DNA from 4 places in the Bacteroides sp. CAG:633 genome. Region 4 is predicted to be linked to each of the others. Evidence: riboswitches for the same ligand, from Rfam matches in the RefSeq annotation. Region 4 holds a riboswitch; each other region holds the start of a gene.
The links. A riboswitch is a leader RNA that binds a small molecule or an ion and turns the genes downstream of it on or off. The one in region 4 is predicted to bind cobalamin.

Region 1 (2,204 bases), on a different contig from region 4:
CAAACTACCGAAGAGATATTCTCTATCTGTGAGTTTCAGAAAATAACCGACTTTATCAACAAGTCGCAGAAACGTCCGGCTAATGCAACGGAAGAAAAGCGCATGTCGCTCAACATCAACAAAAACGGACGTATCTTTATCATCGAATGCATCATCTTCCAAGACCGTAGCTTCGAAATCTCGATTAACGACATAACCCAGGAAGAAGAGCAAATCAGACTGAAGAGGCAACTGACCCAAAATATAGCTCACGAACTGAAAACCCCGGTAAGCAGTATACAGGGCTATTTGGAAACCATCGTCAGCAACGACAGCATCCCACGCGAAAAGATGCAGACTTTCCTGGAGCGCTGCTATGCCCAAAGCAACCGCCTGAGCCGACTGCTACGCGACATCTCCGTGTTGACACGTATGGACGAAGCAGCCAACATGATCGATATGGAAAAGGTAGACATCAGCCTGCTGGTTGGAAACATCGTCAACGAAGTAGCTTTGGAACTGGAAGAAAAACATATTACAGTAGTCAACTCGCTGCAACCCAAAATACAGCTGAAAGGCAACTATTCGCTGCTCTACTCCATTTTCCGGAATCTGATGGACAACGCCATCGCCTACGCTGGTACCAACATATATATACACATCGGCTGTTTCCGCGAAGACGAGAACTTCTATTATTTCAGCTTTGCAGATACAGGGGTAGGCGTAGCTCCTGAGCACCTGAACCGCCTGTTCGAACGCTTCTACCGGGTAGACAAAGGCCGTTCGCGCAAGCTGGGCGGAACCGGCCTCGGACTGGCCATTGTGAAAAACGCCGTTCTGATACACGGAGGAACCATCTCGGCCAAAAACAGGCAAGGAGGAGGACTGGAGTTCGTATTCACACTGGCCAGGGAAAAATAAAATATTACCTTCGTAACATGTACTAATTTGCCGGAGATTTCCCTTGTAAATCCCCGGCTTTTTCTTATCTTTGCGCTGCATTGGTTTGCAATCCTCTTTCGGGAAAGCAATTAAAAGGGAATCAGGTGAGAATCCTGAACAGTCCCGCTGCTGTAAGTTTCGTGAAGTGTGACAGGCACATACCTCTTAAGCCACTGGATACGTCCGGGAAGGCGTCTGCCACAGAAACAAGTCAGAAGACCTGCCATGCAACACACTTTATCATTGCTTTCGAGGAAAAAGCGTTGAGTTTGATGAACCGGACAACTATTTCCTGTCCAAATCATTTCAACTGATTCAAAGAAAGTAAAAAGGTAAATGAACTCTGCCAAGTTTATTGAGAATGTCCGGTCGAAGTGATTTCGCCCGGACATTTGTTTTTTTACAAAGGGAAACGAACTTCTTGCTTTATAGAAGAAAAATCACTATCTTCGACTCCTGAGCAATAAGTCATAGACTTATTCCGTTAACCAAATGTCAAACCCTCAAAAAAAGAAAAACTAATCAACTATGGAATTACCCTTTGCCGAATCCTGGAAAATAAAGATGGTAGAACCCATCCGCAAAAGCACCCGACAAGAACGTGAACAATGGCTGAAAGAAGCCCATTACAATGTATTTCAACTGAAATCTGAACAAGTCTACATCGACCTGATCACCGACTCGGGTACAGGCGCCATGAGCGACCGCCAATGGGCCGGAATGATGCTGGGCGATGAAAGTTACGCAGGTGCTTCATCGTTCTTTAAACTTAAAGATACCATTACCAGACTGACCGGATTCGAATACATCATCCCCACCCATCAGGGACGAGCCGCCGAAAACGTACTCTTCTCCTATCTGGTGCATGAAGGAGACATCGTGCCTGGCAACTCACACTTTGATACGACCAAAGGACACATTGAAGGACGCAAAGCTTTCGCACTGGACTGTACTGTCGACGAGGCTAAGCAAACACAACTTGAAGTTCCTTTCAAGGGAAACGTCGATCCTGCCAAACTGGAGAAAGCCTTGCAGGAACACGCCGACCGGATTCCTTTCATCATCGTCACCATCACCAACAATACGGCAGGAGGACAACCCGTATCCATGCAGAACCTGCGTGAAGTACGTGCCATAGCTGACAAATACGGCAAACCCGTTCTGTTCGACTCGGCCCGTTTTGCCGAAAACGCCTATTTCATCAAGACACGCGAAGAGGGCTACCAAGACAAGAGCATCAAACAAATTACCCGTGAAATGTTCAGCCTGGCCGACGGCATGAC
Region 2 (2,204 bases), on a different contig from region 4:
AGTTCTCATCCCATAATTTTTCATCCGAAATCGGGTTATAAAGGGTTACCCCTCCCGGTAGTTCGCGGGCTGAATAGTAATAATATCCTTTCACATCCAACTCCCCTCCGTCTTTGAACGTATGATACAGCGTCGCTTCGCCCTGCCACGACTCCACTTCCGAGTTGTTTCGTTTCTCTTTCGTCACGTACTTCCCGTTCACCAGCGTAAACGGATAATTGCCGTCGGCACGCATATAACCGGCATCTACCGAGAGGCGTGTACGCTCCCCCAGTTTCTGCCACCATCTGACAGAGGGCGCTACATATCCGAACGAGCCGCCCCTGACACGTGCCAGAAAAGCAGAAGTACGATTTCCTTCGAAGTGAGGTTTTTCCGTTTCGATGTTCAGTACGCCGGCCGACGCATACAGACGGGCCGACTGCAACAGGTCTTCGCTCTGACCGATGGAAAGAGAAAGCATCGACACATTGTCCAGCGAAAAACGTCCGATGTCTATCTGCCCTGCCTGGCAGTTGCTGACTGCCACACCGTCGTAGCTGACAGCCGTATGGGCTGCACCCATGTTGCGGATAGAGACTGTCTTCAGTCCGCCTATACCACCGTAATCCTTTACGTCGGCACCGGCAAAACGGCGTACGGCATCCGCCACATTCTGTATGCCAAGCTGGCTGATGTCCTGCTTCGACATGGTCTGCACAGGCACAGCCGATGTCACCTTGTTGGGCATCCTACGGGCAGTCACCGTCACTTTCTCTATCTGATGCACCTTGCCGGCAATCGTATCTTCCTGCACTTCCTGTGCCACCATCCGGCAGGTCATCATGCAGCACAATACGATACAGCCCAATCGCATCTTCATAAACAAACGGCAGAATCTTTTATTTCATTATTCTTGTGTGCACTGACTGCTTTCCTCGAACAGACAATTTTTCGACTTTGTTTTGCAGGTCTTCTGACTCGTTTCCTAATGTATCGCCTTCCCATTCTCTTTATTATCAGAAAAACAGTGGCATCCGAGTATGATACATTCCTCTTGAAACACACAGCAGCGGGACTGTCCGGGATTCACACCCGATTCCCTTTTCATCCACATCTCCGAACGGAGATTACGGAACAAAACAGCGGCAAATGTAGGAATTTATTTGAATATCCGCAATCAAAAACACAAAAAAAGTATTGAATACCAACAAACAGCGTTCTGTCGGAAGTGGTTTGCTGAAACGCTGTTGGCCACCGTGGCGCAGGTTACGTTTTATTGCTTTCGTATCGTGCTGAAAGCAAAATACAGCCGTGTGCCCCGGCGCCCCAAAGCCACCAGCATACACAGCAGCGAACAGCAGGCACAAACCACAAATACCACTCCCGTGGACGAAAGGATATTACCGATGCCCACCAATGGCGAAACAATGCCTCCCGCCGCAAAACATACCGCACCTAAAAGAGCCGATGCCGTGCCCGAATTCTCGCGCTGACTCTCCATGGCCAAAGCTGTGCTCGAAGTAAACGTCATCCCCATGCTGAACAGCAGAACCAGCATCAGAGCCTCGTATACCCAAAAGCTGCACGCCGACATTAACGCCCCGCACTGTAACACGGCTGCCACTACCATTCCGCAACAGCCAACCAGTGTACTGGTCTCCGAACGGCGAAACTTGACCGACAAGGCAGCCGCAACACCTATCGCAAGCGCATTGACTCCGAAACACAAGCTGAACGCAAATGCCGAAAAGCCATAATGCTGCTGCACGATGAAAGGCGACGAGGCGATGTTGGCAAACAGCACTCCCTGTGCGAAAGCCATCTGAAGTACATAGCACACGTAACGCCTGTCGCGCAACACGACTCCAAAACTGCGGAACGTATCACTCCATTTTTCAGCCGAACGGTTTTCACGCGGCAACGATTCCTTAAAACGTAAGCAGCAGGCCAATAACACCAGTCCCAGCCCGAACAGAATCCAGAAGATGCCCTGCCATCCTATCACATCGGTCAGCAGGCCACCCACAATCGGAGCCGCCACCGGCGCCACTCCGTTAATGGCCCCAATTACAGCCAACATTTTGGCAAGTTCGCGTCCGGAATATTTGTCCGTTGCCACCGAACGCGATATGACGATACCACCCGCACCGGCTATGCCCTGTAACAGACGGAACGCCACAAACTGCTCTATGCTCTGCGAAAACAGGCACAACAGCGTCGAT
Region 3 (2,204 bases), on a different contig from region 4:
TTGACGAAGAAGGATATACAGCGCGTAGCCTTTTCAGACTATGCCGTGCCAATTCAGACGGAGATAACATCATAATTGAAGACATTCTCTTCCCCCTTCTTCGGCAACAAACACCACATGCCGACGGGAGTCCTTATCTCTGTCTAAGCGACTTTATCCGCCCTTTATCATCAGGCATTGCCGATACAATTGGACTCTTTGCTTCCACAGCTGGCCAAGATGCAGAAACCCACTTTAGCCAGGACCCTTACCAACACCTGTTAGCACAAACTTTAGCTGACCGACTGGCCGAAGCTGCAACCGAAAAGATGCACGAATATGTACGCAAATATGCATGGGGATATGCCCCAGACGAATCATTGAGCATGGATGAGTTATTGGCAGAGAAATTCCAAGGCATCCGGCCAGCAGTAGGTTATCCTTCATTGCCCGATCAATCAGTCAGCTTTCTGCTGGACAAACTGCTGCAAATGGAACAAATCGGAATTACCCTCACTGAAAATGGAGCCATGCATCCCCATGCTTCGGTCTGCGGTCTCATGCTATCCCACCCTGAAGCATGCTATTTTTCAGTAGGGACAATCGACCAAGAGCAACTGGCAGACTACGCCCAACGTCGCGGGATTCCTATTAATGAAATGCGTAAGTACCTGTCCACTCGTCATTTATAGTCTATTGGATACATTCTATCTATACCTGCAGCATGGCTCTCCTCCCAAAATGTTTCTCTTTCCAAAAGTTTTTTAAATCAATACTTCGGTAAATTTTTACCGATAAATAAAAATAAAACAATAGATTAGCTTCATATATTCTCTTTATCTTTGCGGCCGATTGGTTCTGTGTAGCCGTTCGGCTTCATGGATTAAAAGGGAATCGGGTGAAAGTCCCGAACAGTCCCGCTGCTGTGAAACTCTTTTTGTAACGCTTTGACAAATACTTATGCCACTGGGTAAAACCGGAAAGGGGTCAAAGGCGAGAGTCAGTCAGAAGACCTGCCATCATTTAAGATAAATCGGACGCGAGGACAGTTCGATTTGGTGCATTAGCAGAATGCTGGATAATTTTTTAGTGTTTGCATATCCTTCAATTCGGGATATGAATTATTGTGCCCTGTATAATTTGCATTATTGTAAGATTACCGGTCACATTTTCAAATCATATCATCAACATGATATGTGATTTGTTGTGATTATATGGCTATATCTATATGTCAGACAAGTCTTCAAGAAACACTTAAACTTTCTCCAACTGTTGATTTTAAAAAGCTATTTTATTAATAATCAATTATTAATCTAAATCAAAAAAGTAATGAAAGTTTTATTTAACATGAGGCTGAAGACACTATGGGCCGTCATTTTATTTGTTAACGTATTGTTTTTTACAAACTGTAGTGACGATAAGGATTCCCCTGTAGCACTTGCGCCAGAATTCGAATGGATAACCCAACTTGATGAGACCACCCCTTTCTTTGTCATACCTGGACAAAGCTATCAATTAGAATATTCTGCCCAAAATGCGAATGCAATAAACATTGCCACACTACCCGAAGGCTGGAACGCACAAGTAGACGAACCTAACCACTCCATCAGTATACAAGCTTCTGAAAATGCAGTATCGAAAATTACATTGACAGTAAACGTACAAGGAGAAGGCGAACAAAAAATTTCATCAAAGGTTGACTTATACTGTTTAAACTCATTTGATGACCCTAACGGAACTTTTGTATTGAATGAAGGTAACATGACAACCGAAAACGGTTCGCTGACGTACATCACTCCTGAAGGCTATGTCATCGATGATGCTTATAAAGCTGTCAATGGTACCGAACTTGGCAACGTTGCACAAGACATGGCCTTTTGCGACGGAAAGATCTATATAATTTCACAAAACGGAGACATGAATGCCGTAGGCAGCCACTTCGACAACGACGGAATGCTGATAGTAGTAAACGCCAAAACATTAAAAAAAGAAATAGCATTCAGCAATGCCGAACTTCCTGGAATAGATTGGCCAAGCCACATTGCCGTCATTGATGAGCAACACGTATACATTCGAGACAATGAAGGAATTAAACATCTGGATATGTCTTCAAAAGAATTGAAATTTGTAGAAGGAACCGAACAAGCCCCAAAATCTCAGTTTTTCACCAGAGATGGAAAGGTTTATACATACAAACCAGGATTAATCAGCGGTATCATTGAAAT
Region 4 (2,204 bases):
CGCTTGTAGAAAGCACGCAGGTGCAGGTCGTGCTGCCTGAAAGGCTGCCACGAGGCAATGGCTGTGGGCGTCCATTCCATCTTATTGGCAGCAGCGGTTGTGTCCGAGGCCACGTTGTCGTGGACGAAGGTAGCCAGAATACTGGCCTGCATCTTCACCCGTCCCAGGTGCAAGGAAGTAGCGGCAGCAGCCAGCACTGTATGGCGGCGCGGGTAGACAAAGTCTTTCAGGTCGGCATTCAACAGGTTGAACTGATAGTCGGCCGACAGACTGACGTCCCACGACGGCAGCAGTGTATAACGCTGCGCCAGCGATACGTAGGCTTCCTGTTGACGGTAGTGGTTGTTGATGTACATCAGGGCCTCGTCCTGTCGCGGATCGGCCAGGTAGTGCAGGTAGTCGTAGGCATACTTGGCGTTCAGCATCAGGCTGTAGCGTTCGGAGAAGTCCTTGCGGAGCGAGCCTTGTACAAATACGTTGGTATCCCACTGACGATCTTCGTGCGAGAACTTGTTGCGCACCACGGCACCTGGATAGCCCCGTTCGGAGCGGTAGAAGTAGGCCTTGGCCTTCCACTGCCCTTGCGGTAGCTTGCCAAACCAACCGTTCTCCAGTCGTAGAGCATTGACGTCGCCATTGCGCCGGACAGCTGTGGTGTCGTAGCCTTCTTCCACGCGGTAGGTGAATTTATAGCGACCGGTGGTGTACATGTATTCGCCGCTAAGCGACATATTGACTTTTTCACTCACTTTCTGCTCCCAAAGCAAGGCCGGATTGACGGTACCGAAAGAGCCGGTCTTGAAAGTGGCTTTCACCCGATGGGTCTCGTTGTCATCGAACTTCGGTGTCCGCGATTGCAAATAGATGGAACCTGCCGATCCGAAGTCCTTGGCTGGTTGGAAGATGGCGCTTTTCTGCCCGTTGTACAAGGTGACACTCTCCATGTTGTCCAGCGAGAAGCGTCCCAGGTCCACTGTTCCGTTCTGTGCATTGCCCAGTTCGATGCCGTCGTAGAATACGCCGACATGATTGGTGCCCATGCTGCGTATGTTTACGGTCTTCAGGCCGCCTACACCGCCGTAGTCCTTGATCTGTATACCCGAAAAGTAGCGCAATGCATCGGCCACACTGTGCGAGGCGAGCCGTTGTAGCTGTTCGCCCTGAAGTTGCTGTACGGGTATGACTTCCTTTTGAATGGAACGTGCCGTGATGACGACCTCGTCCAAACGCTGCAAACTGTCTAACTTGCTTTGTGCGTATAGGGATATAGTGCTTCCTATTAAGGCACAGACAAGCATGACAGGTCGAAAAGTACATCTGACCATGTCTTTTAGTTTTCTGAATTGTTGTTTTTACTTGTTCGTATTGGCCTCCCTAACCCTGGAGGTCGACCAAACATGAATGATGGCAGGTCTTCTGACTGACTCCCTTACCGGAACCTTCCCAATGTATGTAACATCAGTGGCATAAAAGTCTTTTCCGATAAGTTGAAACTGGAGCTTCACAGCAGCGGGACTGTTCGGGACTTTCACCCGATTCCCTTTTAATCCGCTCGTCCGGTTGGACAAGACGGAACCAATTCGGGGGCAAAGATAGTGAAAGGTGAGAGCAATACAAAAAAGAAGCTCGCTTATTTTTGTATTGGCGAGCCGCATCCTTTCTTATCTAAAGATAGTGAAAGGTGAGTGGAGAGGCGAAGATGAAGGAAAAAGAAAAAAGTGTCGGGATTCATCACAGATTTACCATTTGCAACGGATAAATAAGAGAGATCGGGGTGATTGTGCAACCCCTTATCCGGAGAAACTAGTCTCATCTGTGCCGAATCCCGACACGTCTGTTATAGTTGTAACGAGGGCGAAGAAGCCAATAGGCTTACTTCACTTCCCATGTATCGTTAGTCAGCAGCAATTCTTCGAAGTTGTGATACTTCTTCTTGGCCGAAACCTCTTCGATCTGCTGGTGTACGGCTTCTTCGTAGGTAGGAGCTTCCACGTCGCGGATCACGCCGAGTGCGATAGGAAAGTCGGGACCTTCCATCAGCGCCAGCTTCAGCTGCAGGGTGTTGTCCATGCAGTGTGCGTCGTGCACCAGGATGTCTTTCTCCGTGATGCCGTTTTCGCCCAGCTTCACTACCTTCAGACCGAAGCCTTCCTGCATCAGTCCGTATTCGTTGTTTTCACCGAACAGCATAGGTTTGCCATGCT

Region 1: it holds a riboswitch for cobalamin, as region 4 does, so the genes downstream of both, QVP67_RS05260 (tryptophanase) here and QVP67_RS06400 (TonB-dependent receptor) in region 4, are expected to answer to the same signal.
Region 2: it holds a riboswitch for cobalamin, as region 4 does, so the genes downstream of both, QVP67_RS14645 (TonB-dependent receptor plug domain-containing protein) here and QVP67_RS06400 (TonB-dependent receptor) in region 4, are expected to answer to the same signal.
Region 3: it holds a riboswitch for cobalamin, as region 4 does, so the genes downstream of both, QVP67_RS13800 (DUF5074 domain-containing protein) here and QVP67_RS06400 (TonB-dependent receptor) in region 4, are expected to answer to the same signal.

Annotation. Positions count from the first base shown of each region.
Region 1 covers NZ_FR883036.1:32,222-34,425, reverse strand. The annotation lists gene QVP67_RS05265 (sensor histidine kinase) at 1-900, shown strand, start outside; cobalamin riboswitch at 964-1,163, shown strand; gene QVP67_RS05260 (tryptophanase) at 1,450-2,204, shown strand, end outside.
Region 2 covers NZ_FR883153.1:12,931-15,134, forward strand. The annotation lists partial or broken gene QVP67_RS14645 (TonB-dependent receptor plug domain-containing protein) at 1-862, opposite strand, end outside; cobalamin riboswitch at 929-1,137, opposite strand; gene QVP67_RS14650 (multidrug effflux MFS transporter) at 1,256-2,204, opposite strand, start outside.
Region 3 covers NZ_FR883144.1:35,411-37,614, forward strand. The annotation lists gene QVP67_RS13795 (vitamin B12 dependent-methionine synthase activation domain-containing protein) at 1-671, shown strand, start outside; cobalamin riboswitch at 815-1,014, shown strand; gene QVP67_RS13800 (DUF5074 domain-containing protein) at 1,309-2,204, shown strand, end outside.
Region 4 covers NZ_FR883048.1:9,830-12,033, forward strand. The annotation lists gene QVP67_RS06400 (TonB-dependent receptor) at 1-1,298, opposite strand, end outside; cobalamin riboswitch at 1,390-1,595, opposite strand; gene QVP67_RS06405 (2-oxoacid:ferredoxin oxidoreductase subunit beta) at 1,873-2,204, opposite strand, start outside.